DNA from 4 places in the Brachybacterium kimchii genome. Region 3 is predicted to be linked to each of the others. Evidence: riboswitches for the same ligand, from Rfam matches in the RefSeq annotation. Region 3 holds a riboswitch; each other region holds the start of a gene.
What was found. A riboswitch is a leader RNA that binds a small molecule or an ion and turns the genes downstream of it on or off. The one in region 3 is predicted to bind thiamine pyrophosphate.
Positions count from the first base shown of each region.

Region 1: it holds a riboswitch for thiamine pyrophosphate, as region 3 does, so the genes downstream of both, M4486_RS07705 (ECF transporter S component) here and thiM (hydroxyethylthiazole kinase) in region 3, are expected to answer to the same signal.
Region 2: it holds a riboswitch for thiamine pyrophosphate, as region 3 does, so the genes downstream of both, thiC (phosphomethylpyrimidine synthase ThiC) here and thiM (hydroxyethylthiazole kinase) in region 3, are expected to answer to the same signal.
Region 4: it holds a riboswitch for thiamine pyrophosphate, as region 3 does, so the genes downstream of both, M4486_RS02130 (MFS transporter) here and thiM (hydroxyethylthiazole kinase) in region 3, are expected to answer to the same signal.

Region 1 is NZ_CP097218.1:1,602,516-1,609,965, forward strand. Features, by position in the region: gene M4486_RS07690 (hypothetical protein) at 1-337, shown strand, start outside; gene M4486_RS07695 (M13 family metallopeptidase) at 476-2,632, shown strand; gene M4486_RS07700 (hypothetical protein) at 2,640-3,218, shown strand; TPP riboswitch at 3,483-3,589, shown strand; gene M4486_RS07705 (ECF transporter S component) at 3,665-4,375, shown strand; gene M4486_RS07710 (ATP-binding cassette domain-containing protein) at 4,372-6,756, shown strand; gene M4486_RS07715 (ankyrin repeat domain-containing protein) at 6,889-7,374, shown strand; gene M4486_RS07720 (GNAT family N-acetyltransferase) at 7,438-7,450, opposite strand, start outside.
Region 2 is NZ_CP097218.1:3,259,753-3,267,202, forward strand. Features, by position in the region: gene M4486_RS14880 (sugar phosphate isomerase/epimerase family protein) at 1-389, opposite strand, end outside; gene M4486_RS14885 (alpha/beta hydrolase fold domain-containing protein) at 667-1,545, opposite strand; gene M4486_RS14890 (MFS transporter) at 1,659-3,161, opposite strand; gene thiC (phosphomethylpyrimidine synthase ThiC) at 3,274-5,031, opposite strand; TPP riboswitch at 5,031-5,141, opposite strand; gene M4486_RS14900 (Ltp family lipoprotein) at 5,394-6,218, shown strand; gene M4486_RS14905 (hypothetical protein) at 6,297-7,100, shown strand; gene M4486_RS14910 (alpha/beta fold hydrolase) at 7,205-7,450, opposite strand, start outside.
Region 3 is NZ_CP097218.1:1,949,262-1,956,711, forward strand. Features, by position in the region: gene crcB (fluoride efflux transporter CrcB) at 1-212, opposite strand, end outside; gene M4486_RS09200 (fluoride efflux transporter FluC) at 209-781, opposite strand; gene M4486_RS09205 (TetR/AcrR family transcriptional regulator) at 1,015-1,746, opposite strand; gene M4486_RS09210 (MFS transporter) at 1,841-3,175, opposite strand; TPP riboswitch at 3,470-3,565, shown strand; gene thiM (hydroxyethylthiazole kinase) at 3,646-4,578, shown strand; gene thiE (thiamine phosphate synthase) at 4,575-5,243, shown strand; gene thiD (bifunctional hydroxymethylpyrimidine kinase/phosphomethylpyrimidine kinase) at 5,276-6,154, opposite strand; gene M4486_RS09230 (NAD(P)/FAD-dependent oxidoreductase) at 6,324-7,415, opposite strand.
Region 4 is NZ_CP097218.1:465,440-472,889, forward strand. Features, by position in the region: gene M4486_RS02110 (polysaccharide pyruvyl transferase family protein) at 1-472, opposite strand, end outside; tRNA gene M4486_RS02115 (tRNA-His) at 1,279-1,354, opposite strand; gene M4486_RS02120 (thiamine-binding protein) at 1,606-1,947, shown strand; gene orn (oligoribonuclease) at 1,987-3,909, opposite strand; TPP riboswitch at 3,971-4,063, shown strand; gene M4486_RS02130 (MFS transporter) at 4,055-5,512, shown strand; gene thiM (hydroxyethylthiazole kinase) at 5,509-6,438, shown strand; gene M4486_RS02140 (thiamine phosphate synthase) at 6,435-7,181, shown strand; gene M4486_RS02145 (DUF7010 family protein) at 7,232-7,450, shown strand, end outside.

The DNA.
Region 1 (7,450 bases), 350 kb from region 3:
GAGCGCACGGCGCCGGATCGCCGCGCCCTCCGCGTGGGCGACCGAGGCCGTCGGCACCTTCCTCACCGAGAAGGTGAGCGTGCCCCGCTCGATGGTGCTGCGCGTCCTGGACGTCGTGGGCACCGCGCTCTTCCAGATCGGCGCGACCGTGCTGATCGTGCTCTCCCCCGTGCTCACGATCGGCACCATCGTGCTGTCCATCGCGACGGGCCTGTCCACCCTGATCCTGCAGCGCCGCAGCCCGGGCGAGCGCACGCACACCCTGTGGGCGTACGCGCCCTTCGGGATCGGCGTGCTCACCGCCGCGCTCGCGCTGCTGGGACTGTCCACCCTCTGATCCACGAGACCGGGTCGGCCCAGGGCGCGCGGAGCGCGTCCTCCGTCGGCCCGGCCGGCGGGAGCGGCGTCGCGCCGCCGCTCCCGCGCCCATCCCACCGCCCGGCCCGACGCCGACCTCCCCGACGAAGGAGTCACCATGACCGATGCCGTCCCCTCCGACAGCGCCACGACCGCAGCACCGACCGGCTCCGAGGTCCGCTCGGGCCTGGACCGCAGCGGCGTCTCGGACTCGATCCGCGTGCAGGACGATCTCTTCGGGCACGTCAACGGCGCCTGGCTCGCGGAGCACGAGATCCCCGCCGATCGTGCGTCCGACGGCGAGTTCCGACGCCTGCGGGACCTCGCGGAGGAGCGCGTGCGCGCCATCGTCGAGGAGGCCGCCGAGGACCCCGAGCTCGCTGACCTGCTCGCGGCGGGCGATGCTCCGGAGACGGATCGCGGACGCGTGGGCCTGCTCTACCGGCTGTTCATGGACGAGGACGCGGTCGAGGCCGCCGGCGCCGCACCGCTCGCACCGATGCTCGAGGAGGTCGCGTCCACGACCTCGCTCGCGGACCTGGTGCGCCTGCTCGCCTCCCCCGTGGCCGGCACCAGCGCCCTGCACACCTACGTGTGGACGGATGACGACGACTCTTCCCGCTACCAGGTGAAGCTGCACCAGGGCGGGCTGGGCCTGCCCGACGAGTCCTACTACCGCGAGGACTCCTACGCACCGATCCGCGAGGCGTACGTCGGCCACCTCGCACGTCTCGCCGATCTCGCCTCCCTGCCCGGCCGCGAGGGGCTCGTCGCCGGGGACTCGAGCGACCTGGCCCGCGCGGTCATGGACTTCGAGACGCGGCTCGCGGCGTGCCATGTGGACCGGGTGCGCCTGCGCGACAGCGAGAAGTCGAACAACCCGATGGACGCCACGCAGCGGGAGGCCCTCGCCCCCGCGTTCCCCTGGGACGCGTACGTCGAGGGCACGGGCGCGCCGGCGGGCGCCTTCGACGTGGTCTGCGTGAGCCAGCCCGAGTTCGTCGAGGCCGTCGCCCCGCTGCTCGCGGCCGAGGACCTCGCCGTGCTGCGCACCTGGGCCGCCCTGCACACCGTCGGCGCCTTCGCCCCGTACCTCTCCTCGGCCTTCGTCGAGGAGGACTTCGACTTCTCCGGTCGCACCCTCTCCGGCGCCGAGCAGCTGCGCGAGCGCTGGAAGCGCGGCATCTCGCTGGTCGAGGGGGCCGTGGGCTTCGCGATCGGCCAGGACTACGTGGCCCGGCACTTCCCGCCGCACCACAAGGCGCGCATGCAGGAGCTCGTCGGCGCGCTGCTGGACGCCTATCGGGAGTCGATCTCGACGCTCGAGTGGATGACGCCGGGCACCCGCGAGAAGGCCCTCGCCAAGCTCGAGCTGTTCACCCCGAAGATCGCCTACCCCGACGTGTGGCGGACCTACGAGGGCCTCGTGCTCGACCCCCACGACCTCGTCGCCTCGGTCCGCGCCGCCCGCGCGCACGACGCCGCCCACGACTTCGCGAAGCTCGCCGGGCCCGTCGACCGCGACGAGTGGCACATGACCCCGCAGACGGTCAACGCCTACTACAACCCGGGCGCGAACGAGATCGTCTTCCCCGCCGCGATCCTCGAGCCGCCGTTCTTCGATGCCGAGGCCGAGGACGCCGTGAACTTCGGCGGCATCGGCGCCGTGATCGGCCACGAGATCGGGCACGGCTTCGACGACCAGGGCTCGAAGTACGACGGCGAGGGCAACCTGCGCTCGTGGTGGACCGACGAGGACCGCGAGGCCTTCGAGCAGCGCACCCGCGCGCTCATCGACCAGTTCGACGCCCTCACCCCGCGCGTGCTGCGCGAGCAGGCGGAGGCGACGGCGACTGACGCGGCCGATGGGGGCGACGCGGTCGGCGCGGTCGGCGCAGACGGTGGGGATGGCGCGGTCATCGGCGGCGACGAGCTGCCCCATGTCAACGGAAGCCTCACGATCGGCGAGAACATCGGCGACCTGGGCGGCCTCACCATCGCGATCAAGGCCTACCTCGCGCGCTCCGGCGGGAACCCGCCGCGACTGGACGACCTGAGCGGCCTGCAGCGCGTGTTCTGGTCCTGGGCCACGGTGTGGCGCGCGAAGTCCCGCGCGCAGGACGCGGCGCGCATGCTGGCGATCGACCCGCACTCCCCCGCCGAGTTCCGCTGCAACGCGATCGCGAGCAACCTCGACGCCTTCCACGCGGCCTTCGACGTGCGCGAGGACGACGCGATGTACCGCGCGCCCGAAGACCGCGTGAGCATCTGGTGAGGACACCGTGAGCAGGCCGGAGGCGCCCTTCCACGTGGGGCGGACGACTCCCGGCGCGGTGGGCTGGACCCGCATCGGCATGAGCGCTGTGATCGGCGTCGGCATCGCCGGGTACGCGATCGCCTGGGCGCGCGGCGAGACGGTCGTGCTGGGCCTGGTGCTCGCCCTGGCCGTGCTCGTGTACGCCTTCTGGTCGTGGATGCGGCTGGCCACCCGGTTCGTGGTCGACGTCGACGGGGTGACCGTGAGCCTCGGCGGGTTCCTGCCGCGCCCCGCCTGGCCCGTCGCCGACTTCCGCACCGTGCAGCTGCGCCGCATCCCGGGCGAATCGCTCGGCGTGACGGTGGGCGGGCTCGGCTGGCGCCGCGGCCGCGTGATCGCGCCCGAGAGCGGGAGCATCGAGGCGCTGCCCGGCCGCAAGGTCTTCACCACCGGCGAGCAGCGGTCCTCGTACCGCCTGATGGTCTCGCGTCCCGGGACGCTCGTGGAGATCATCGGTCGCGAGGGCACCCACTTCCTGCTCTCCCCCGACGATCCCCGCGCCGCCGCCGAGGCGATCGACCAGGCCATCCGCGCCCGCCGCTGATCCGCGCGCGCTGAAGCCCCGCCGACCGCTCGTCGGCCCATCCGCGCCCCGTCTGCGTCGCGAGAAGTACGAAACGGTTGCCAAGAGCGCTCTTGGCAACCGTTTCGTACTTCTCGCGCCCGTTCGCCCGTTCGGGAGCCGGTCGGGACGGGACCGTCCGATCCCGTCGCCTCGCACGAGCCGTCGGGCATCGGCCGACCCGGGCGATCTGGCGCACATCCCGAGGGCGCACCGACCGCCCTGCGCGATATCATCGACGCTGACATCCACAGACAGGGGAGCACCGCAGAGGTGCTGAGAGTGCGCACAGAGCGCAGACCCTCGAACCTGATCCGGTTCAGACCGGCGTAGGGAGTCGGGATTCTTCTGCGATGTCCGCCGCGCCGGATGACTGCATCCGGGGCCGACGGGCCTCGCGGCCCCTTCCGCATCGGAAGGAGAACCAGATGTCGACCAGCTCCACCCCCGCCGCCCCCTCCGCGCGCGCCGAGAAGACCGCGGCGACCGGCGCGTCCCCGGCACCAGCACCGGCACCAGCACCAGCACCGGCGAGCGACGCCCTCGCACGTCGGCCGCTGCCGGCCTACCGCACCGTGGACCTCGTGCTGACGGTCGCGATCGGCGTCGTCTTCGCCTTCGTGTTCCTCGCCTGGGGCCAGGTGTACACCCTGTTCACCCCGCTGCAGGCCGTCCTGCCCCCGTCGGTGGGGCTGCTCGCGGGCGTGTGGTTCCTGCCCGCGCTGGTGGCGATGCTCATCGTGCGCCGTCCCGGCGCCGCCGTGCTGGCGGAGGTCATCGCCGCCGTCCTCGAGATGGTCCTCGGCGGGCAGTGGGGCATCGGCACTGTGGTCAGCGGCCTGCTGCAGGGCGGAGGCGTCGAGATCGCGTTCCTCGTCACCGCCTACCGCCGCTTCACCCTGCCCGTGGCGATCGCCGGCGGCGCGCTCTCGGGGATCCTCGAATGGGTCTACGAGCGCTTCTCCTACTACCCCGAGTGGTCCTGGGCCTCGGCCTGGGCGCTGCTGGGCTTCTTCATCGTCTCCGGTGCGCTGCTGTGCGGGGTGCTGGGGTGGCTGATCGTGCGCGCCCTCGGCGCGACCGGCGCCCTGAGCGCCTTCCCGGCAGGGCGCCAGTGGGGACGGCGGTCGCGCGCATGAGCGCGGGGCCGACGGTGCTCGGGGCGACCTCTGGGACCGACGGGACGACCGCTGGGGCCGACGGGACGCTCGGCGACGCGGCTCCCGACGGAACGGGCCCCGCCTCCCACGCCGCCGTGCCGCTCGCTCTCGACGCCGTCACCTGGACGCCGTCGACCCGCTCCCGCCCGACGATCGACGACCTCACCCTGCACATCCCGGCCGGCCAGCGCGTGCTGCTCACGGGGCCCAGCGGCGGCGGCAAGTCGACGGTGCTCCGGGCCCTCACGGGCCTGCTCGACACCAGCACGGGCGACCTCGCGGGTGATGCCACCGGCCCCACCCGGCCGGGCGAGCGCGGACTGCTCCTGCAGCAGCCGCTGCACGCCCTGATCGGCGGGAGCGTCGGCCGGGACGCGGCCTTCGGGCCCGAGAACGCGGCGTTGGACCGCGAGGAGATCCAGCGCCGCGTGACCTCCGCCCTGCACGCGGCGCGCGTCGGGCTGGACGCCGCGACCTCGCCGTGGGATCTCAGCGGCGGGCAGCAGCAGAGGCTCGCCCTCGCCGGCTCCCTGGCGCTGGATCCCGGTGCGCTGCTGCTGGACGAGCCGCTGAGCATGCTCGATCGGCCGACGGCCTGCGCGGTCCGCGCCGCGATCCTGGATGCGGTCGGCGATCGCACCCTGGTGGTCGCCGACCACGACGCCGAGGGCTGGGCCCCGCACGTGGACCGCGTGATCGTGCTCGGAGCGCAGGCGCACGTGCTCGCGGACGGCGCTCCCGACGACGTCCTCGAGCAGCCCGATCCGGCCACCATGCCCGATCCGGCCGCCGCTCCCGACCCGGCCGCCATGCCGGCCCCTGCGCGCGCATCCGGCACGTGCGGCCCGCCGGTGCTGTCGCTCTCGAGAGTCTCGATCACGCGACGGCGACGACGGGACGAGGTCCGGGGGAAGCGGGCCGTCGCCTCGCCCCTCCTCGACGGCATCGACCTGGCCGTTCCCACAGGATGTGTCGCGGTCCTCACCGGGCCGAGCGGCAGCGGCAAGACCACGCTCCTGCGCACGATCCTGGGCCTCGCCGATCCGGCCGGAGGACACCTCGAACGTCCCGAGCCCACCAAGATCGCCTTCGTCCCTCAGGAGCCCGAGCACTCCTTCGTCGCCCGCACCGTGCGCGCTGAGGTCACCGCCTCGCCCTGGGCGCACGACCCCGAACTCGCCGAGAGCCTGCTGCGGCGCGCCGACCTCGCGCACCTCTCGGACGCTCAGCCCTTCGAGCTCTCCGGGGGCGAGCAACGACGCCTCGCGATCATCGCCGCCCTCGCCCAGGAACCCGCCCTCCTCGTGCTGGACGAGCCCACCGTGGGACTCGACCAGGAGCGTCGCACCCAGCTGTTCGCCCTGCTCGAGGAGGCGTCCGCGCGCGGCTGCGCAGTGCTGGCCGCGACGCACGACCCCGATCTCATCACGCGCGCGCACGTGCGCATGGACCTCGCGGAGCACGTGAGCACGGGCGACGACGCGCAGTCCGCCTCCCCGGAGCCGGCCGCGACCGACACCGCGCTGGCACCGGCACTGGCGCCGGCAACCGCACCCGCATCCGCATCCGCAACCGCAACCGCAACCGATACGACCCTCCGCTCGCCCCGCCGTGCCCGTCCTGCCCCCGCCGACACGCTCAACCCGCTGACCACCATCGCGATCGCCGTGGCAGCGGCCGTCGGCTCCTTCGCGATCGACCGCTGGCAGCTCGGTCTCCTCTCGTGCGTGCTCGTCGCGGTCCTCGCCCCGCTCGCCGTGCGCGGGGTGCGCAGCACGGCGCTGCGTCTGATCCCGATCGAGCTCGCGGCGGTCGGCCTCTGCTGGTCCACGGTGCTCGCCTCTCCCCTGCCCGTGTTCTCCGGGACCACGTGGCTGCTGGGTCTCAAGGAGGCCCTGCGGATCGGATACTTCGTGGCTCCCGGCGTGCTGATCTTCGCCTCCCTCGACCCGACGCGGCTCGGAGACGCCCTCGGCGGGAGGCTGCGTCTGCCCGGCCGGCCGGTCGCGGCGAGCGTCGCGGGACTCGTACGGGCAGGGCTCACGGCCGACGTCTGGGAGCGGATCATGACCAGTCGCCGCCTGCGCGGCCTCGGGGCGCGGCGCGACCTGCGCCACCCGCTCCGCTCGGGCGCGGCGCTCGTGCGGCTGCTGGCCTCGTGCACCCTCGCCCTCCTGGTCGACGCGGTGCGGGGCACCGAGCAGCAGGCGCTCGCGATGGATGCCCGCGGCTTCGCGACCGCGCAGCACCGCACCTGGGCGCTGCCCAGCCCGTTCACGAGGGGCGACCTCGTGGGGCTCGCCGCCGCCGCACTCCTGCTCGCGGCGCCCTGGGTGCTGCGGACGGTGCTGGGCGGCTGACGAGCCGACCCCGTCGACGCGGGCCGGAGCCGGCGATCCTTCCTCCCGCCTCGCCCGCCGCTCGCAGTGCAGTCGACGACGGATGACGTTCCGTGTGGTCGCCGCGTCGTGCGGGCCTTTACCCTGGTGCGCATGACTTCCGACGCCGCGCAGCCCGAGCCCCCGCAGCCCGACACCTCACAGCCTGCCTCCGCGCAGCCTGCATCGCCGCTGACCACCGAGGAGCAGGACGAGCAGGTGCTCGCCCTGGCCCGGAGGATGCTCGACGATGCCCGTGAGGGCCGGGGCGACGCCCTGCTGCCGCTGCTGGATCAGGGGGCGCCGGTCGCCATGCGGGACTCGCGGGGGAACTCGCTGCTCATGCTCGCCGCCTACCACGGGCACGCGGACCTGGTGCGTGAGCTCGCCGCCCGCGGTGCGGACGTCGATCAGCTCAACGACCGCCAGCAGTCGCCGCTCGCGGGCGCCGTGTTCAAGGGGTACGACGACGTGGTGTCCGCGCTCCTGGATGCCGGGGCGGATCCCGATGCGGGCACCCCGAGCGGCCGTGACTCGGTCGCCTTCTTCGGTCGGGAGGAGATGGGCCGGCTCATCGAGGAGAAGGCGCCGCGCGGCTGAGCGCAGGCCCTGACCCGCGCACGTCGGTCAGGCCCGACGGCCCGCTCTCCCACTGCGCGCGGATCAGTCCCGCGGG
Region 2 (7,450 bases), 1.3 Mb from region 3:
TCGTCCCCCTCGACCCCGGCGTGGCGCACCACGTCGTGGCGCATGCGGGTGATGCCCAGGCGGTGCGCGAGGTCGACATAGGCCTTCACCCGGGAGATCGCCGCGGCCGACTCGTCGGGATCCTCGGACGTGAGATCCGCGCCGACGGCGAGGCTGGAGAGGGTGATGCCCGCGGAGGCCGCGTGCTCGCGGACCGCGTCGAGAGCGGCCTCGTCCCATCCGATCGAGGGGACGGGGGAGTCGGGCTCGTCGGAGAGGATCGCGAGCTCGAGATGCTCCGCGCCGCTCGCGGCGACCCAGTCGATCACCTCCGTCAGCGTCATGTCGCCGGTGGAGAGCCTGGAATGGAAGGAGTACGAGCTGAAGCCGAGACGGAGGTCGGAAGTCACCGGATGATCCTCGAGGGCAGTGGGGCGGGCCGGGGCGCGGAGCCGACGAGGACGCCGGCAGCCGACGGCGCGCGGACCGAGGACGCGGCGTCTGCTTCGACGCACGGGACCGGTCGGCGGCCTGTGTGAATGGTTCCAGTATGGCGGGGGCGTCGCCGGGGTGCGCCGGAGGGTTCAGCATGCGGAAGGCAGGTGCTGGCGTCCGGGACTGCGATCCGGGCCCGCGGTTCGGGGAAGTGGTCCGGGGCCGCGGCCGCGGTGGTGCGGCTGCGGCGACTCAGCCGAGGATCCGCTGCGCCGCGAGGTCCAGGGCGGCGTGCGCTTCGGGGACGTCCGCGCCGGGGTAGACGTGGAACGCGCCCTCGACGAGGTCGAGCTCCACCTCGCCGCCCTGTGCGCGGACGCCTTCGACGAATCGCAGCACGTCCGGGAGCAGCAGGTCGTGCGTTCCCTGCAGGACGGTGAGCGGCGGCAGGGAGCCGAGGTCCCCGAAGATCGGGCTGACCATCGGGTCGGTGAGGTCCAGGTCGCCCGCCCAGTTCCGGCCGGAGAGGTGCAGATTGTCGACGGTCATCAGCACGTCGGCCGGCTCCATCCGCACGGACTCGGGATCGGCGGTGCGCAGGTCGACCCAGGGGGCGTGGACCACCAGGTGATCCGGCATCCGGGTGCCGTTCTGCGCGGCGCGCAGGGTCTGCACCAGGGCCATGTTCCCTCCGGCGGATTCGCCGGCGACGATGTACCTGCTGTCTCCGGCCGCGCGCGGGACCTCCTGGGCCAGGGCGTCGATGAACGGCAGGGCGTCCTCGACGGTTCCGTCGGGCCCGGGCAGGTAGTGCGGGATCCACAGGTCGGCGCCGGTGCGATCGGCCAGCCCCAGCACGATCCGCCAGTGCGCCTGCTGGAACGGCAGGGTGTAGGCGCCGCCGTGGAAGTAGACGACCTGGATCCCCGATCCGCGCTCGCGCGGATGCAGGACCTGCACCGGGAACCCGGCGATCTCCCTCTCCTCGACGTCGAAGCGCTCGGGCACGTCGGGCGGCATCGGCGCCGGCTCCTTCGCGCGACCGGGCTGCTGGGCGTCCCTCATCGCCTGGACGTGGGCGGGCTTGGCGGCGAGAGCGGCCTCGTAGGCCTCCTGGAGCGACGCGGGCATGGCCCGATCCTTCGTCCGGGCGCGGGAGCTGTCAATCGGCGGACCGCCGCTGGTGGGGGCATAACCCGCTCAAGGCCGCGGCACGTGCCGCGTCACCACCCGGGGGCCCGGGTTCAGGCCGCGACGCGCTCGAGGTCCTCCGCGTCCACGTCCTTGCCCGTCGGATCCCAGCGGTTGAGCACCAGCGAGATCGCGCCGAGCAGGGGCGCGCAGGCGACGATCCAGAACACGCCCGTGCCCAGCTGAGCGGTGAGGATCGGGAAGCCCAGCAGGGAGAGCACGGAGAAGGCCCGCAGGGTCCCCTGGTTGAAGCCGACGCCGATCCCGCGCAGACGGGTGGGGTAGGAGAGGGTCGCGAAGTTCATGAGGTTCGCGCCGGGGCCACCGGCCTGCGCGAAGATGAACGCGGCGAGCATCGCGACGGCCACGAGCACGAGCGCGCTGCTGGGCACGCCGATCGCGGCGAGGGTGAACAGGGCCGCCGCCTGGATCGTGAAGCCCACCAGGGTGACCCGGCGCGAGCCGAAGCGGCTGACCACGCTCATGCCGATGAGCCCGCCGGCCAGACCGAAGCCCATGTTGATCACGAGCGACGACACGATCGTGACCAGCGGGCCCTGGTGGAAGAGCGTCGCGATGATCAGCGGGGTGCCGTAGGCGACGGCGTTGTACCCGAAGGTCGAGAACACGGAGACGCACAGGGCGGCGACCGTGCGCTGCCGGAAGCGCGGGGAGAACAGCTCGAGGACGTTCGACAGCCGGGTGCGGGCGCCTTCGCGCTCAGTGCCGCTGGAGACGTCGGCGTTGAGCTCGGCGGTGATCCCGTAGTGGCTGGAGAGCACGTCGACCGCGCCGCGCAGGTCGCCCTGGTCGGCGAGCCACTGCGGGGACTCCGCCATGAAGCGTCGGCGCACCAGCAGCACGATCACGGCAGGCACAGCGCCGAAACCGACGACGATCCGCCAGAGGTGGTCCTGCTGAGTGGTGGGCAGCAGCCAGAAGCACAGGAGCACGATGAGGTACCCGGTGCCGGTCGCGAAGTACCAGGCGGGGGACCACGCGTTGACCCGCTGCGAGCGGTTGCCCTTGCCGCGCAGCCGGGAGAACTCCGCGAGGAAGGCCATGGCGACGGGGATGTCGAGGCCGACCCCGATGCCCATGACGAAGCGGAAGCCGATGAGGGACCAGACCTCCGGCGCCAGTGCGCTGCCGAGCGCCGCGACGACGAAGAAGACCATGTCCGCCATGAACAGCCGGTACCGGCCGAAGCGGTCCACGAGGTACCCGCCGGCCAGGGCCCCGACCACCGCGCCGACCATGATCGACGCGTTGACCAGGCCCGTCATGAAGCCGTCGAGTCCGAACTGCACTTTGATGGCGGGCAGTCCGAAGGCGATCGACGAGAAGTCGTAGGCGTCCATGAAGATCCCGCCGAGGGCCAGCAGGATCACCGCGGTCGCCTTCGGATCGCGCGATCCGAGCGCAGAGAGGATCCGGCTGACGTCGGCTGCGGAGGAGACCCGCAGGGGCACGTCGGCGTCAGGACGGGCGCCGGGTTCGGGACGCGCGGAGCTGTTTTCGAGCGCGTTGGAAGAGGGGTCCATCGTCGGGGGCATGGGAACGATTGTGGGGGCCGTCGGCTGAGGTGCGTCGGTGTGTGTCGGAATGTGTCGGAGGGAGTAGTGTGCGCCCTCCAACGTTCCGATAGGGCCTCCGGGTCATGGGAAGTCATTCACCCACCGGCACCCCGACCCCCGGCTCCGGGAGGTACACGGTCCCGCCGCGCTCGCGGAACTCCCGGGACTTCTCCGCCATGCCCGCCGCCGCGATCTCCTGCTGGGCGGCCTCGCCGCCGAACTCGTCGCGGATGTCCTGCGAGATCTTCATCGAGCAGAACTTCGGTCCGCACATCGAGCAGAAGTGCGCGGTCTTCGCGGGCTCGGCCGGCAGGGTCTCGTCGTGGTACTCCTCGGCCAGCTGCGGGTCCAGGGAGAGTCCGAACTGGTCGCGCCAGCGGAACTCGAAGCGCGCCTTCGACAGAGCGTCGTCCCGTGAGCGGGCCCCGGGGTGGCCCTTGGCGACATCGGCCGCGTGGGCGGCGATCTTGTAGGTGATCACGCCCGTCTTCACGTCGTCGCGGTCCGGCAGACCCAGGTGCTCCTTCGGGGTCACGTAGCAGAGCATCGCGGTGCCGTAGCGGGCGATCTCCGTCGCCCCGATCGCCGAGGTGATGTGGTCATACGCAGGGGCGACGTCCGTGACCAGCGGCCCGAGCGTGTAGAACGGCGCCCCGTCGCACAGCTCCTGCTGGCGCTCCACGTTCTCGCGCACCAGGTGCAGCGGCACGTGGCCAGGGCCCTCGACCATCACCTGCACGTCGTGCTGCCAGGCGCGGCGGGTGAGCTCGGCGAGGGTGTCGAGCTCGGCGAACTGGGCGGCGTCGTTCGCATCTGCCAGGGACCCGGGACGCAGCCCGTCGCCGAGCGAGAAGGAGACGTCGTAGCGGGCGAAGATCTCGCACAGCTCGTCAAAGTGCTCGTAGAGGAAGTTCTCCCGGTGCCTGGCGAGGCACCAGCCGGCCAGGATCGAGCCGCCGCGCGAGACGATGCCCGTCACCCGGTTCGCCGTCAGCGGCACGTAGCGCAGCAGCACGCCGGCGTGGATCGTCATGTAGTCCACGCCCTGCTCGGCCTGCTCGATCACCGTGTCCCGGAATATCTCCCAGGTGAGCGCGTTCGCGTCGCCGTTCACCTTCTCCAGAGCCTGGTAGATCGGGACGGTGCCGATCGGCACGGGGGAGTTGCGCAGGATCCACTCGCGAGTGGTGTGGATGTCGTCCCCGGTGGACAGATCCATGACCGTGTCCGCACCCCAGCGGGTGGCCCACTCGAGCTTGGAGACCTCCTCGGCGATCGACGAGGTGACCGCCGAGTTCCCGATGTTCGCGTTGACCTTCACCAGGAAGCGTCGGCCGATGATCATCGGTTCCGCCTCGGGGTGGTTCACGTTCGCGGGGATGATCGCGCGGCCCGCGGCGAGCTCCTCGCGCACGAGCTCGACGTCGCAGCCCTCCCGCAGCGCCACGAAACGCATCTCGGGGGAGATCTCGCCTCGACGGGCGTAGTGCATCTGCGTGACGGTGCGTCCGCCGACCGAGCGGACCGGCGAGCGACGCGCGCCGCGCCACTCGGCGCTCGCCCCGCCGCGGCGCACCGCCCCGCGGCCGTCATCGGCCAGGTCACGGGCACGTCCCTGGTACTCCTCGACGTCGCCGCGATCGCGGATCCAGTTCTCGCGCAGCGCGGGCAGGCCGACCTCCGGCTCGCTGCCGGGGCCGGCGGTCCGGTAGACCTCGAGCGGCGGGTTCGGCGTCCCGGTGGGGGAGTCGTCCTGGGAGATCCTCGTGACCGGCACGCGGATGTCGTGCTCGGAGTCCTCGAGGTGGCCGAGGCAGTGGGTGGGGTAGTTCTCAGGGCGTGCAGACATGCAGTCGCTCTCCTTCTTCCTTCGCCGGCATGACCCGGAGCAGGTTCGGTCGGTACTCGGACTGCGTCAGTCCGATCTCAGCCCGTTGCGACGGGCACCCGAGGGATCGGCGACGACCGTAGCACGGGGGACGTGCGGTGGCGGCGGGCGGTCCGCGACGGGCAACGCACGCGGAGTCGCACGGCGGACTCGGTCGGATCCCACGCGTCCCGTCTGCCGCGGTGTCGGGTCGCGAGACGTCGGGTCGGCCGTCCGAGATGTCCGTAGAGTTCTCCCTGCCGTCCCTCCTCCGCGCACGCTGACGGGTCCGCGAACCCTCGCGACGGGGGCCCGCACATACCTCCTTCCGAACGGAACGACAGATGACCAGCTCGACCCCTTCCCCCGAGAACAACGGCTCCGCGAACTCCGGGTTCCCCGACGCCGGGTCCGCGAATGGTGCCTACGGCTCCGCCGGCGACACCTATGGTTCGGCGAGCGGTCCCTACGGGGCCGCGGACGGAGCCTCCGGCTCCGCGGCCCCCGCCCCGCAGTACGGGGACTCCTCGCAGGCCCCGCAGTTCTCCGCGTCCCCGCAGACCCCGGGCCAGGGGCAGGAGCCGCCGAAGAAGTCCAAGACGCTGTGGTGGGTGCTGGGCGGCTGCGGCTGCCTCGCGCTGCTCGCGATCGCGGCCGTCATCATCGTGATCGTCGTGCTCGTCAACAGCGCAGACACCGATGACGAGCCCGCTCCGACCACGGTCTCCGCCTCCTCGTCCGACGACGACGCGTCGGACGAGCCCAGCGACTCCGCCACGCCCTCCGACCACACCGTCGACGCGACCCCGGACGACGAGTCGTCGGCCGACGCCGACGATTCCGGCGACTCCGCTGCCGACGGCACGGACGTCGACCCCGACGACAAGGACGGCGCCCTCGCCGACGCGAAGATCCAGTCCGACATGCTCTTCTCCTCGAAGAAGGGCATCCACGACACCCTCGTCTTCGAGGGCTACAGCGAGGAGACCGCCACCTACGCGGTCGACCACGTGGACGCCGACTGGAACAAGAACGCGCTGGAGAAGGCCAAGTCGTACTCCGCGGACGGCATGTCCGACGACGAGATCCGCGACCAGATCACCTCCGAGTACGGCGAGCAGTTCACGAAGGAGCAGGCGGACTACGCGATCAAGCACCTGCACGACTGAGCGCGTCGTCGGTGGCGCCGCCGCGCCGCGTCACCCCACAACGGCTGGTTCGTCGGTCCTTCGGAGCAGAATGCGCACATGAGACCGACCAGCGATCCGGCCGAGGAGCCGGGGGAGTGCAGGGGTACAGCCCCGCCCGAGGGCGCCTCGGTCTTCGACGCCCTGTGCGCCCACTACGCCCAGGGGCTCGCGAGCGGCGGTGACGTGCGCTGGCTCGCCCACGCGTGGTCCACGCTCGCCGTCGTCGGTGAGGTGCCCGTCGAGATCCCGTCGGGAGGCGTCGAAGGGGCCGATGCGCGCATCCGCCTGGCGGCGCTCGCCCTGTTCGGCGCCACCTATGACGGCACGGACGAGGAGCCCGAGCCGCCTGCGATCCTCGAGGGGGCCCATGCCCTCGCCGCGGCCGACATGGCCGCGTGGATGGCCGCGCATGACCTGATGACCGTCGCCCAGCTGCAGGCCGAGGCCGAGCGCGTCGACCCGGACGGCCCGACGGCGGAGGTCCCGGCGGCAGACAGCGCGGCCCGGGAGCAGTCCGACACGTACCCGGCCCGGGACGCCCCGGTCACCGACCCTGCCCTGTGCACGGAGGACGTCGAGTTCGCGATCGACGCGGTCGCCGGCGAGGTCATCAGCGCCTACTCGCGGCTGCGTCCGCACGTCGTCGCGCTCTTCGCCGAGCTGTGGGCGCAGAGCTACCCCGCGTCGGACCCGGAGGACGCGGACGACTCCCGCAACGGCGGGACCTTCGTGTTCCCGCACTCGACCTATCCGCTGCCCGACAACGAGACGCTGATGATCCTGAACGACAACGGCAGCGACACGGAGAAGCGCGCCGCCATGCTGCGGCTCTTCGCGCAGATGCAGTCGCTGAGGACCTGAGCCGTCCGCAGCGGTCCGCAGCGGCCCCGCATCCGGGCTCGCCGCCGATCGGGCTCGATTCGGTCAGTCCGACTCGATCAGTCCGACTCGATCAGCCGAAGCGATCAGTCCGCGAGGAAGTCTGTGATCAGCGCGTTCACCCGGTCCGGGCACTGACGGTTCGACCAGTGCCCCGCCCCGGCGATCAGTTCGAACCTCGCACCGGGGATGGCGTCCGCCGCGGCGCGCGTTGTCTTCGGCGGCACGGCCACGTCCTTGCTGCCCTGGATGATCAGCGTCGGGCACTTGATGCGATGCAGATCGGGACGCAGGTCGACGGTCATGCGCCGGAAGCCGATCGAGGCGTTCTG
Region 3 (7,450 bases):
CCCAGCACGACCTGCAGCTCGGGGCTCAGCAGCTGGGCGCCGAGCATCCCGGTGACGAGGCCCAGCAGCAGCGATCCGGTGACGTTGATGAGCACGGTCCCCCAGGGCATGGCGCCGGCGACGCGGGAGCGCACGAGCCCGTCGGCGACGAAGCGGGCGACCGCGCCGATGCCGCCGGCGAGGCTGAGCAGGACGAAGACCGCGGCGCTCATCGGGCGGCCCCCTCGGTGCGCCGCGGAGTGCGGCGGGAGGCGGCCAGGATGCCGGCGGCGGCGCAGAGCACGCCGAGCACGACGCTGACCAGCCCGAAAGCCGCGCCGACGAGGACCCGCCCGTCGGCCATGAGCTGATCGATGGCGAGGGCGAGCGAGCTGTACGAGGTGAAGCCGCCCATCACTCCCGTGCCGACGCACAGCCGCAGCGCGCGGCGCACGCCCTGGTCGGGTCCGCTCCGGGCGAGGGCCTCGAGCAGGATCCCGAGGAGGAAGGCACCCACGAGGTTGATCGCGAACAGGGCGACGGGCACTCCGCCGAGCTCGGGGACGGCGAGCGTCAGGGCCTCGCGGGCGGCCGTGCCGAGCGTTCCGCCGATCAGCACCAGGGCGATCGAGCCCGGCCGCAGGTGCAGGGGTCGGACGCGTGCTGGGAGGAGGACGTCGGGTGCTGTGGTGTCGCCCGGCGCAGTGGTGTCGCTCGGCGCTGTCGTGCCGCCCGGGGGGTCGGGGCTCTCGGCGTCGGGGTCGAGCGGGATCTCGGGATGCGGGTCCTCGGGTCGGGTCACGGATCACTCCTGTTCAGAGTCGGGCGGGCGCGCGCGACCGCCGGATCCCGGCGCGCGAGGGCCGCGCTCCGGGAGCGAACAGGGACCGTTGTCGATCTTCGAGGTTGGGTACGGCGGGCCCCACCGCCGTGCCGGCGCGCCCGAGGGCGGCCGACGCGCACCATTGAACGCCGCGCGGGCCGAACGGGGCAAGTCGTTGCCGGTCGCGTGCGGCTCTCCGCCCCGAGCGGACGTCAGTTCCGGCCCGTTCCCCAGGCCTCTTTGAGCCGGGCGACGTGGTCGCCGAGGATCTCCGCCATATCCACCGAGGGGTCGATGAGCCATTGCAGCTGCAGCCCGTCCATGAGGGCGACCGTCTCCCGGGCGATGCGCTCCACAGGGGCGTCCTCGCGCACGTCGCCCTTCTCCTGGTCCAGGCGCAGGCAGCGCATGAGCGATTCCATGACCGCCTCGAAGTGATCGAGCATCCACTCGTGCGCGGGGTGGTCGGGGGTGGTGGCCTCGCCCGTGACCGTCGCGTAGAGCAGCACGATCTGGCGGCGCTGCATGTTCAGCCCGGCGACGCGGACGAGATGGTCGAAGGCGGACCACGGCGTGGATCCCTCGGGGGGCATGGGGTCGCTGTCCACGGCGTCGCGATGGGCGAGCACGGCCCCCAGCAGCGCCTTCTTCGAGGGGAAGTGATGGGCGAGGCCCGACGGCGAGATCCCGGCGCCCTCGGCGACCTGCGCCATGGAGGTCGCTCCGAAGCCCTGACGGGCGATGAGGTCCACGGCCGTCTGCAGCGCCTGTTCGCGGACCACCGCGGAGTCCTGCCCGCGGGGCCGTCCCGGGCGTCGACGGACCGGACGCTTCTCGGCGGCCGGCCCCTTGGCGGTGCTGCGCTCGCGCGGCCCGCGCGAGGCGACGGTCCCCTCGGCGGCGCTCGCGGTCGCGGCGGCGCGCGTGGTCTGCTCGGTGTTCATGGGCTCCCCTTCGGCACAGGTCTCCGTCGACCTGGGACGAGAGCGGGCCGGTGCGATCGTGCCGCACCGGCCCGTCATCAATGTGTCACCCCTACTATTTCACGCCGCGGATGAACATCGTGAGCACAGCGCCGATGACGCCCGAGATCGCGGCGGCCACGAAGAGGACCGTGAAGTCGGTGCCCCCGCCGATGCGGGCGAGGAGCATCCCGCCCAGGGCCGGGGCGATCGACTGCGGCAGGGCGTTGGCCATGTTGAAGACGCCCAGGTCCTTGCCCGCCGTCCTGCGGTCGGGGAGCACCTCGAACACGAGTGCGAGGTCGACGGCGAGGTAGGTCCCGTAGGCGAGGCCCATGATGGCCTCGCACAGGAAGAACCCGCCGACGGAGTCGACGTGGGCGAGCATGTAGGTGCCCAGTCCGAAGACGAGGATCGACCCCGCCACGAGCACCTTGCGGCGTCCGATCCGGTCGGAGATCCATCCGGCGGCCAGTCCGGCGACCATGGACAGCACCGTGTAGATCGTGACGCCGGTGGCGACCGCGGTGGCGGCCGCCGCGTCCTCGAGCCCCAGGTGGTTCGTCATGAACAGCACGCGGAAGCTGATGAACAGGTAGGAGGCCAGGATGATCATGAACCTGCCCCACCAGGCCAGTCCGAAGTCCGGGAACTTCAGGGGATTGGTCCAGAACGAGGTGACCAGCTCGCGCACGTTGAACGGGTAGCGGTTCTGCTTGAGCACCGGATCCGGGATCATCAGCGCGTAGACGGTCACCAGCACGAAGCCGAGCACGGCGGGGATCATGAACAGCCCCACCATGGTCCCGCCGAAGAACGAGGCCAGCCAGGTCGCGGCCATGATGGCGGAGTTCTGGGCGATGCCCACGATGCCGGAGACCTTGCCGTATTGCTCGTCCGGCAGCTGATCGGCGAGCGAGGCCGTGTATGCCGCGTACGCCATGTTCGCGCAGGCCTGCGCGATGAACCAGCCGGTGGCCAGCACCACGACGTTCGGCGCGATCGCCATGATGAGGATCGCCGCGCACATCGCGAAGGCCCCGCCGATGATCCACGGTCGGCGCCGCCCCAGTCCCGATCGCGTGCGATCGGAGAGGCGTCCGCCGAGGGCGTTGAAGACGAGCGCTGCGATCGCGCCCGGGGCGAGGGCGGCGGCCGCGATCGAGGCCTGCTCCGCCGGGAGGTCCGAGAGCGTGCGGGCCTTCATCTGGACCGACACCGTCGCGGGCCCCATCAGGGCGACGAACAGGCCGAACTGCCCCAGGAAGATGCCGATGACATACCAGATCGGCTTCTTCCGGTCCGGCTTGATGCCCATGGCGGGCACGCGCAGTCGCGGGCCGAGGATGTTGGGGCTGCCCGTCGGGTCGACGGTCGGATCGACCTCGAGATCGGGTGCGGCAGTGGACACGGGAGACTCCTTCGTCATGACCGTCGGGCGATGCTCGCGACGGTGTGCGTGCGGTCCGTGCGACCGTGCCGAAAGTATTAGTTGCCACGAACTATTTTGTCGAGCCGCGGACTTCCGCACGGACGTCCTGGACGCCCGACCGACTCTCTGAGCTGGTCACCCCGAGCAGCGCCGTGCCACACATCACAGGCGCGCACCACAGGATTCCGTGGCGCCACGGGCGTGCGGAGCGTCGTGTCGGCCGTGGAGCGGGCGGCGCGCCCCGGCGTCCTCTCCGGCGCGCTAGGCTCGTCGGCACGTGACACGGGGTGCCGCCGATGGCGGCTGAGAGCAGACCCGTCGAACCTGATCCAGTCAGCGCTGGCGTAGGGAATGTCCGAAGCCGCGGCCGGGTGCCGACGATCCTCCAGGATCCTCGCCGATCACCCGCCGCGGCCGCTCCGGCCCCTCGCCCCGACGAGAGGAGCCCGATGGCCCCCGCAACCCCCGCAGACGGCATCCCCGAGGTCGCCGCCGATCCCTCCGCGCGCCCCGCGGCACCCGTCGGTCCCGTCGATCCCGCAGGGCTCGCCGCCCGCTGCGGCGACCTTCTGGACGCGGTGCGCGAGCGCGGTCCGCTGGTCCACGCCATCACGAACTCTGTGGTCACGAACGTGACGGCGAACGTGGTGCTCGCGATCGGCGCCGCCCCGGCGATGGTCGACATCGTGGGCGAGGCCGGCGACTTCGCCGCGGTCGCCGACGGTCTTCTCATCAACCTGGGCACCCCCGCGCCCGAGCAGCGCGAGGCCATGCGCGAAGCCGTCAGCGGCGCCCGCCGCTCGGGCACGCCGTGGGTCCTGGACCCTGTCGCGATCGGATCGCTGCGGGTGCGCACGCCTCTCGCCGCCGAGCTGGTGGCCCAGGGACCGACCGCCGTGCGCGGCAACGCCTCGGAGATCCTCGCCCTCGCCGGTGAGGGCACGGGCGGCCGAGGCGTCGACTCCTCCGACCCGATCGACGCGGCCGTCGCGGCGGCGACCGGCCTGGCGCGGACCCACGGCACGGTGGTCGCGGTCTCCGGCGAGCGCGACCTCATCACCGACGGGAGCACTCTCGTGGAGGTCGCCGGTGGCAGTGCGATGCTGACCCGCATGACCGGCGGGGGCTGCGCCCTCGGCGCCGTGATCGCGACCTTCCTGGGCGTGCGACCCGACGGGACGCCTGCTCTCGAGGCCGTCGTCGCCGCGCATTCCGCCTACTCCGCGGCGGCCGAGCGCGCCGCCTCCGGGGCCGATGGTCCGGGCACCTTCGCGCCCCGGCTGCTCGACGCCCTCGCCGCCATCGGCCCGGACGAGCTCCGGGCGCCCGGGCGCCTGCACGTCAGCCTCGCGGATCAGGGCGACGGGGGCGAGGCGGCATGAGGCCCTCGAGCGAGAGCCTCGGCCTGTACCTCGTCACCGACGCCGCGCTGTGCGGTGCGCGCGGCATCGTGCGCACGGTCGAGCTCGCCGTCGAGGGCGGTGCGCGCGTGGTGCAGCTGCGGGAGAAGCACGCGGACCTCGCCGAGCACGTGCGCCTGCTGGAGCGTCTCGCGCGGGTGATCGACGCCCGCGCGCTGCTGCTGGTGAACGACCGCGTGGACGCCGCCGTCGCGGCACGCGAGCAGGGGATCCGCGTGGACGGCGTGCACCTGGGGCAGGGCGACGAGGACGTGCGCCGTGCACGAGAACTGCTCGGGCCCGACGCCGTCATCGGGCTCAGCGCGAACACGTCGGCGCATCTGGACGCCGTGGCCGCGCTGCCGGAGGGCACCGTCGACCACGTGGGCATCGGCGCGATCCGCGCGACCGCCACCAAGGCGGATCATCCGCCGGCCCTCGGCGTCGAGGGGTTCGCGCTGCTCGCGGCCGCGTCCCCGGTGCCGAGCGTCGCGATCGGCGGGATCACCACGGCCGACGTCCCGGCCCTGCGGCGCGCGGGCGCCTCGGGGTGCGCGGTAGTCTCGGCGGTCTGCGCGGCCGACGACCCCCTGCGCGCGTCCCGCGTGCTCAGCGCGGCCTGGACCGAGGCGGCGCCGGACCGGTGACCCCGGGTCCGCAGGGCGAGCCGGCGCCGGGGTCAGCGCGCCGGGATCCCCTCGCCCTCCCACAGCGCGAAGAAGTGGTGCAGCGGTCCGTGGCCGCGCCCCACGTCGAGCCGGTCGCTCGCGGCGAGCGCGCCATGGAGGTACTCCTTGGCGCCGCGCACGGCGTCCTCGACGGGCATGCGCGGCAGCCGAGCGGCGATCGCCGCCGAGAGCGTGCAGCCGGTGCCGTGGTCGTTGGTCGTCTCGATGCGCGGGGCGGGCAGCTCGAGGATGCCCTCGCTCCCGCACAGCAGATCGGTGCTGGTGGGCGACCCCTCGAGGTGGCCGCCCTTGAGGAGGACGCGGCGCGGTCCGAGGGCCAGCAGGTCGTGGGCGCGCCGGCGCATCTCCGCCTCGCTCCAGTCGGGCTCCTCCCCCAGCAGCACCGCGGCCTCGGGCAGGTTCGGGGTGAGGACGTCGGCCAGCGGCACGAGCTGCTCGCGCACGGCGTCGACCGCGTCCTCGTCCAGGAGGCGGTCACCGCTCTTGGCGACCATCACGGGGTCCAGGACGATCCTGCGCGCCCCGTGGCGGCGCAGGCGCTCCGCGATGGCCCTCGCGATGGCGGCGTTCGCGACCATGCCGATCTTCACGGCGTCCACCTGCACGTCCTCGAAGACCGCGTCGATCTGCTCGCCGACGAACTCCGGGTCGAGCGCGACGACGCCGCGCACTCCCTGCGTGTTCTGGGCGACGACGGCGGTCACCACGGCCATCCCGTAGGCGCCCTGGGCGGCGAAGGACTTGAGGTCGGCGTGGATGCCCGCGCCGCCCGTCGGATCGGTCCCGGCGATCGAGAGGACGTTGGGGACGCGACCGCTCACGGGCGCGTCGGGGGTCGGGGCGCTGGGGCGGGTGTCGCTGGTGCTCACGATGCCTCTTCCACGAGGCCGGCGGGGAGGGCGCTCAGCGGTTCCGTCCCTGCGCCGGCATGATCCGGATCAGGTGCTCAGGGTCTCCACGCCGTCGCCGCCCCGCGCTCCTGCGCATCGCGTGACCAGTGGACTCTCAGCCCCTTGCCGGGACTCCCCTCGGTGCCGCTCACGCTAGCAGGGAGAGGCTCCCGTCGGCGCCCGCGCCCATCGTCCGCGAGCGCAGCGCGGCGTCGGTGTCAGCAGTGGCGAGGTCGGCATTGATGTGCGCTCCGGCGAGCGCACCCGCAGCCGCCGCGGCGCCCACCTGCGCGGTCGGGTCGGTGATGTTCCCCGCGACCCAGACGCCGGGGACATCGCTCACCCCGGCCATCGCCGACGGGACCCTCGCCCCCATCCCGGGGATCTCCTCGGCACGGAGCCCCAGGCCCTCGAGACCGTCGAGGCGAGGTGTCATCGTGGTCGCGACGGCCAGCACGCGGCGCTCGATCACCTCTCCGCTCGCCAGGCGGACGCCCGCGATGCGGGACGCGCGCTCTCCGGCATCGGGGGCCGCACCGTCGTGGGCGATCACCTCGGCCACCTCCTCGTCGATCACGCGGATCCCGCGGGCGGACATCCTCGCCCGGGTCCGGGCATCCAGCGCGGTGCCGCGGGCGAAGAAGACGATGTCATCGCTGAGCTGGCGGAACAGCCACGCCTGGTGCGCGGACATCGGGCCCGAGGCGAGGATCCCGATCGGCTCGTCGCGCACCTCCCAGCCGTGGCAGTAGGGGCAGTGGACGACGCCGCTCCCCCAGTGCTCGGCGAGCCCCGGGATCGCAGGGAGCTCGTCGCGCACGCCGGTCGCGACGAGCAGGCGGCGTGCGCGCAGTGCGCGGCCGTCCTCAAGGGTGAGGTCGAAGCCTCCCTCGACGCCGTCGACGCTCCAGTCCTGCCGCACCGAGGCGATTCGGCCCTGCACGACGGTCCCTCCGTATCCCTCGACCTCTTCGCGCCCGCGCGCCAGGAGTTCGGCGGGCGGCGTCCCTTCGCGGCCCAGCAGGCCGTGGACGCCCTCCGCCGGGGCGTTGCGCGGGTCCCCCGCGTCCACGACGATCACGCGCCGGCGGGAACGGGCGAGCATGAGTGCGCCGTTCAGTCCGGCGGCGCCGCCGCCGATGACGACGACGTCCGCGGTGGGATCCGCCGCGCCGCGCGCCGGGGAGATGCCGCCGGTGCTGGTGCCTGCAGGTGCAGCGGGGATGTCTCGGGTGTCCATGGGTGCCTCCTCCTGCCCGCGGGGCGGGCCGATCG
Region 4 (7,450 bases), 1.5 Mb from region 3:
CGGAGATCGCCTTGAAGCGCTGCAGCTGCGCGGCGTGGGTGGCGATGAAGTCGGGCGTGAACTTCTTCGTGCCGCGGTTGCCGAAGGACGTGCCGTAGGCGACGCGGTTGTTCTTCTCGGAGACGAAGTCCAGGAAGAGGTCGCTGTTCACGCGGCCGATGAGCGGGTTCCACAGCTGGTCGCTGCCCACCACGAAGGTGCGCGCGCGCTCGTTCAGGCGCGGCAGCTCGGTGAAGTGCATCTGCTGGGTGGTGTGGTAGCCGACGCGCTCGGCGAACTGCATCGAGACGATGTCGTCCGGCCACTCGACGCGGAAGCCGTTGTAGCCCAGGGGCTCGTGGACCATGAGCACCGAGTGGCCGAGGTTCTGGATCGCGCGGTTCAGGCCGTAGTACGTGAGGATCGACCCGTAGTTCTTCCCGTACCACCAACCGCACACGGCGACGTCGAATGTCTGCTTCGGATCGGTCATCTGGTGAATCCTTGCCTCTCATCGCTTGCTGCAGGAGGTGACGCCTGGAGTCTGGGGTGCATTTCGTGCATGTGCCCGTGAATTCACTGTGTGAGCTCTTCCGGGCGGGCGATCGAAATGCTTGCGGCGAGTCTAGCCCAGCACCGCTGGGGGAAATCGGTCGTGTCGCGTCGGTGTCACGGGGAGATCCCGCAGGCCGGCCGGGGCCGCCGCGGCGGCCGGACGTGGAGGGCGGGGCGCTGGACGTGGGAGCGCGGGGCGGCGCATCTTCGGGTGCTCGCCACGGGCGGGGCATCGCCCCAGGTGAGGGGCGCTGGTGGCCATGGCGTGCAGGTCGTGGCGGCGGGGACCGGCTCCGACAGGTGTCGCCTGCTTGCTCGGCGAGGTGAGCGGAACGGTCTCGGACGGGGCTCCGTGGTCGACTTCACCGCCCGAGGGAACGGACGCGGTACGTCAGGTGTACGGGCGGTGAACGGGGTGCGGACGAACGGTAAGTGAATTGAAGAGAGGTGAGGAGGAAGAATGGAGGCCGTGTGGCAGCGCCTCGTGGTGCATGCGCAGGTCGACGGGTTCGGAGATTCTCCGCGGGCAGCTTCTTGAATATCGATCACGTATTCGATGCGGCGGCGATCGAATGAATTTCAGACAGTGGTGGACGTCAGGGGCGAACGTGGCGGGCCGGGCGCTTCGCATGGGTGTGGGGCGAGAGGCGGCAGGTGGATCGGTGCGCTCGTGCCGCCGTCGTCCGCGTGGGTGTCCAGACACCGGCTCAGACAGAAAAAACGCCCTGTCACCAGGGCGTTTCTTGGGGTGATCGACGGGATTTGAACCCGCGACCGCCTGGACCACAACCAGGAGCTCTACCTACTGAGCTACGACCACCATGTGCGCTCCGAGGACCGCAACGAGAAGCAAGCATACCGGGCGTCGGCCCTGCTCCGCACCCTCGAACGGGGGTTCTCGCTGTGAGACGCCTTGCACTTCGTCGGCACGGCAGACTGGGGCATCAGCCCTGGAGGACTCCGGGCCGGAAAAGCAGGAGCCGGATCCTGCCTCGTCATGACAGGCTCGCCGCATGCTCCTGGGCGCATGATCCGCTTGCCCGCGGGCCGATGGGGGAGAACAGTGGGGGCATGATCATCGCCTTCTCCGTCCAGCCCACCGGTGAGCCCTCCGATCCCGGCCTCACCCGCGACCTCGCCGAGGGGTCCGACGCCGCGAGCGTCCACGACGCCGTCGCCGCCGCCGTCCGGGTGGTCCGGGAGTCCGGGCTCCCGAACCGCACAAGCTCGATGTTCACCGAGATCGAGGGCGACTGGGACGAGGTGATGGACGTGGTGCGGCGCGCGACGGCCGAGGCCGGTCGCTTTGGGTCGCGCGTCTCCCTCGTGCTCAAGGCCGACATCCGCCCCGGGCACGAGGGCGAGCTCGACGGGAAGATCGAGCGCCTCGACGCCGCCCTCGACCGGAACTGAGGGCGGCGCCGCAAGTGAGGGCGGTGCCGCCCGGCTGACTCAGCCGATCTCGTCGACCAGGCCGTCGCGGACGGCGGCGGCCATGGTCGGGGTGACGGGCAGTCGCGGGATGAGCGTGGCCTGGTAGGCGTGGTAGATGTCCGGCTTGCCCTCCCAGGTGCGTGCCTGGGGCTGGTTGCGCCGGTCCAGCTCGTGGTGCCAGCTGCCCCGCTCGGGATCCAGCAGGAACTCGCTGACGTACTCCCACCAGGCCTGGTAGCGGTCGGCCCACTTCCGATCACCCGTCACCTGGAACATCGCGGCCGCGGCGGCGGTCGCCTCGGCGGCGACCCAGTGCATGCGCTCGTGCACCACGGGCGTCCCGTCCCAGTCCACCGTGTAGGGGAACCCGGGCTCCCCGTCCATGCCGAAGGCGTCGTCGGCCCGTGCCATGAGAGCGTTCGCGGCCTCGAGCATCCACTCGGGGGCGTCGCCGTCCTTCGCGAGCAGTGCGGCGCGGCCGTGCAGGACCAGGCGGGACCACTCGAGCCAGTGGCCGACGGTCGCCCCGTACGGGCGGAACGGATCGGCCGGCTTGTCCTCGTTGTACTCGAGGATCGGGTTCCACGAGGTGTCGAAGTGCTCGGGCAGCAGCCAGTCCTGCTCGCGCGCGAACTCGTCGATCGCCCGGGTCATGATGCCCACGGCGCGGTCCAGCCAGCGGCGCTCCCCGGTGACGTCGGCCGCGGCGAGCAGGGCCTCGGTCGTGTGCATGTTCGCGTTGATGCCCCGGTACTCCTCGCAGACGGCGAAGGCGCGGTCGAAGGTGTCCACGCTCATCCCCGCCTCCTCGTCGTAGAACTTCTCGTCGAGGACGCCCAGGGCCTCCTCGAGCAGCTCCGCGGCGTGCGGGCGTCCGGCGGCGGTCGCCGAGGCGGCCGCGAGCACCACGAACGCGTGGGCATAGGCCTCCTTGGCGTCGTCGATGACGGTCTCGCCGGCGATCTTCGAGAACCAGCCGCCGTGCTTCTCGTCCTTGAAGACGGTGCGCAGGGACTCGATGCCGTGGTCCACGAAGCGCCCGTACTCGGGGCTGCCCAGCATCGTGGCGAGCGCGAAGCAGTGGGTCATGCGGCAGGTCACCCAGAGCTCTGCCGGCTTGTCGCCGTCGAGCTCCCCGTTCTCGTCGAGCCAGCCGAAGCCGCCGTCCTCCCGCAGCGACTCGGAGCCGAAGACGAGCAGCTCCTCGCCCTCGGAGTCCAGCCAGGTGCGATGGGTGGCGCGCTGCAGCCACGGCACCGATGGCGCGGAGGATCCCGCGGCGCCGGCGGCCGCGTCGTCGGACCCGTCGGCGCTCTCGCCGTCGACGGCGAGCTCGAAGGTGCGCGCGGCGGCCTGGGCCTGCGCGGTCGTCGGCCCGGGATCGGCCACGAACAGCACCTCGCGGTAGTACTTGAGCTCCTGGATGGACTCGCGGATGTCGGCGAGGGCGCGGTGGCCGCCGTGCTTGGCGGGCGTGTTGTAGAAGACGCGGGGGAACCAGCGCTTGGCGAGCTCCTTGAGGCTCGAGACGTCGATCGTGCGGTAGGAGAGCCAGGCGGCGAACTCCGGCACGTCCTTGTCGAGGAACACGCGGTCGGTGCCCACGGAGTTGCCCGCGAGCGGCGCCTTGCCGGCCTCCGGGCAGTGCTCGCGCACGTAGGCCAGGCACTGCTCCTGCGCGGCCTCGAGGGTGATGCCCGCGTCCAGCTCCTCCAGCAGCCCTGAGTTCGTGTGCATGGTGCGCACGAAATCGCCCATCTGCTCCAGCGCCTCGGCCGGGGGTTTGACGACGACGTCCACGCCCTCCCCGAGGATGTTCAGGTCACCGTCGGTGACCAGGACGGCGATCTCGACGAGCGCGTCCTTCTCCTTGTCCAGTCCGGTCATCTCGCAGTCGACCCAGACGATGCGGTCGGCAGTTCCACGGTTCGAAGTGCTCACGTGGCAAGGGTAGTCGCCGCGGACGGCGCCGCGTCGCCGCCGACGGCTCTGGAATACTGGCGCGCCGGACACGGGGTGCGCCGCGCGCGCTGAGATCAGACCCGTGGAACCTGATGCAGTTCGCACTGACGAAGGGATGTCCGCCATGCGGTCACGTCTGCCCGAGAGCCCGCCCACGACCGCCGCCGCGGTCCACACGCCGTCGGCCGGGCCGACGCCGAAGCCGCAGCTGCCGCCCGAGGGCCGCGCCGCCCTGCGCGCCGGGGTGGTCGGCAACTTCATCGACAACGTCCACGTGTTCCTGCCGCTCACCGCGCTGACCCCGGCGCTCGCCGTCGTCGCCGGACCGGGGATCGCCGCCACCACCGGAGCGATCGTGGTGATCGCGATGATGCTCGGCAGGCCCGTCGGCGGAATGGTCTTCGGCAGGATCTCGGACCGCCTGGGGCGCACCCGCACCACGAAGGTCGCGATCACCGGCACCGCCGCCTGCGCCCTCCTGATCGCCGCCATGCCCACCCACGAGCTGCTGGGCGTGGGAACGATCGGCCTGATCCTCGCCCTGCGGTTCCTCGGCGGGATCTTCGTGGCCGGCGAGTACTCGGCCGCGATCCCCCTGGCCATGGAATGGTCGGCCCCGCGCCGGCGCGGCCTCATGAGCGGGCTCATCCTCTCGATGGCGCCCTGGGCGCAGGCCGCGATCGCCTTCGCGACCGCTGTGCTGCTGCTGATCCTTGGACCCGACGCCTATGCCGCGTGGGGCTGGCGGGCGCTGTTCGTGCTCGGGGCGCTCGCCTCGCTCGGCATGCTCGCCTACTACCGGCGGCGCGTGGTCGATGCGCCGACGACACGACGAGTGATCGAGGAGCGCGAGGGCCAGGAGCCCTCGACGGACGACGGCCCGCTCCTGGCCGACGAATCTCTGGCGGACGAGGGGCCCGCCGCCTCGGGCATCGCGGCCATGCTCCGCGGACGCTGGGCGCGCGCCTTCTGGCAGGTGTTCACCCTGATGACGGGCCTGTGGCTGCTCACGAACACGACCGTCATCTTGCTCACCGCCCAGCTCGGCCAGGACACGGGTCTGTCGGCGACCAGCGTCTCGATCGCGATGGGCATCGCCTCGTGCGCGCAGGCGCTCGCGATGGCGCTCGCCGGGCATCTCTCCACCAGCACTGGCAGGCGCCGACTGTTCGTCCTGTGGGGGATCGCGGCGACCGTGCTGGGCCCGGTCCTGTGGTGGATGTCGGTCGGCTCGAGCACGCTGGCCGGTGCCGCCGTGCTCGCCGCCGCGCTGCAGGTCGTCACCGTCGCCGCGTACGGACCGGTCTCCGCCTACCTCTCCGAGCGCTTCCCGACGTCGGTGCGCTCCACCGGGTACGGAATGGGCTACAGCCTCTCGCTGATCCTGCCCGCGCTCTACCCGTTCTACCTGCCCGGGCTCTCGGCGCTGCTCGGGGCGCACGCCGCGGTGCTCGGACTGCTCGTGCTGGGCGGTGTCCTCCTCATCGTCGGCGCGGCGCTCGGGCCCCGGCTGTCGGCGGCGGAGATCGACAGGGACCTCGACGTTGTCGCCGACCGGGGCAGCCGGGGGAGCGGGCGATGAGAACTGATCCGCACCCTCGCGAAGACCACGACGTCGACGATGACGCCGCGCTCGGTGACGACCCGGACCTGCGCGCGGTCGCCCTGGTGCTCGCCGAGGTGCGCCGGCATCCGCCGCTCGTCCACTGCCTCACCGCGACGGTGTCGATGGGCATCGTGGCCGCCGGTCTGCTCGCCGCGGGCGCCCGCCCGATGATGACCGAGACCGAGGCCGAGGCGCCCGTGGTCACAGGGGCGGCCGACGCGCTGCTCGTGAACCTCGGGACCCTCAGCACCGATGCGATGTCGGGCATCCCCGCGACCGTGGCCGCGAGCATCGCGGCCGGTCACCCCTGGGTGCTCGATCCGACCGCGATCGGGCGCGCGCCCGTGCGCACGCCCCTCGCCCGCGAGCTCGTGGGCCTGCGGCCGGACGTGGTGCGCGGGAACGCCTCGGAGATCCTCGCGCTGCGCGGCGGGACCGGCGGACGCGGCGCCGACGCGAGCGACGGAGCCGAGAGCGCCCATGGTTCCGCCCGCGAGATCGTCGCACTCACCGGCGGAGCCGTGGCCGTCTCGGGGCCCGTCGACTGGATCGTCGGTGCGGGTGCAGTCATGGCCGATGGGGATCGCACACCAGGGATCGAGGTCCGACGCGGGCATCCCCTTCTCACGCGCGTCACCGGCACCGGCTGTCTGCTCGGGGCGCTCACCGCCGCGTGCCTCGTCGCGGTCGAGAGGAGCGGGCCTGACGTCTCACCCGTCGGGCCCTCGGACCTCACCGGCCACGCCGCCCGCGCCGCTCACGCCGCGACGGTGTGGCTCGACGTCGCGGGGGAGTGCGCAGCACGCCGCGCGCCGCGGCCCGGTGCCTTCCGCACCGCCCTGCTCGACGCCCTCGACGAGATCGGCGAGCACGCCCTGGAGACCACCACGGAGGACCGATGACCCTGGATCACGACCACGACCACGACCACCCGGGCCTGGACGGGGACGGGGCTGCCCCGGCGCCCCTCGACCTGCGCTGCTATCTCGTCACCTCCGGGACCGATCGCCGCACCGTGGAGACCGCGGCGGCCGCCGCCGCTGCCGGCGCGGGCGTCGTCCAAGTCCGTGCGAAGGGGCTCGAGGCCCGCGAGCTGCTCGGTCTCGTGACCGCGGTGGCGCGTGCCGTCGGCTCCACCGCGCCCACCTGCCGGGTCCTCGTCGACGACCGGGCGGACGTGGCCTTCGCCGCCCGGGCGCGCGGCGCGCACGTGCACGGCGTCCACCTCGGCCAGGACGATCTGCCCGTCGCCGGGGCCCGCGCCCTGCTGGGCCCGGACGCGATCATCGGGCTGACCACGGGGACCCTCGACCTCGTGAGGTCCGCCGAGACCCAGGCGGAGCTGCTCGACTACGTCGGCGCCGGCCCCTTCCGGCCCACTCCCACGAAGGAGTCGGGCCGCACGCCCCTGGGCATCGACGGGTACCGGACGCTGGTCGGGGCCACGCGTCTGCCGATCGTCGCGATCGGCGACGTCACGCCCGCCGACGTGCCCGCGCTTGCCGCGGCCGGCGTCGCCGGGGTCGCTCTGGTGCGCGCGATCATGGGCGCGAGCGACCCCGCGGCCGTGGTCCGCGAGGTGCTGAGCGGGTTCGGGAGCGATCAGGGACCGGCGTCACGGGGCGCCCCTCGACAGATGTCATGACCTCGCCCGGGCCCGGGGACGGCGGGTGCCGGCCCTGGTAGACCGTCGGCATGGACACGGATCTGAACCAGCTCGCGACCGTCAACCACCACGGCTTCGCCTTCCTCCTCGCCTACGGCCTCACCTGGCTGCTGGCGGCGGCCGTCTGGCGATGGCGCGGACAGCGCGCGGGCGCCTACGCGGTGCTCCTGCAGGGAGTGGTCGCCCTGCCGATCGCCTTCGGTCTCATGGCCGTGACCTCCGCCGGGCCGCGTCCGCAGAACCCCCTG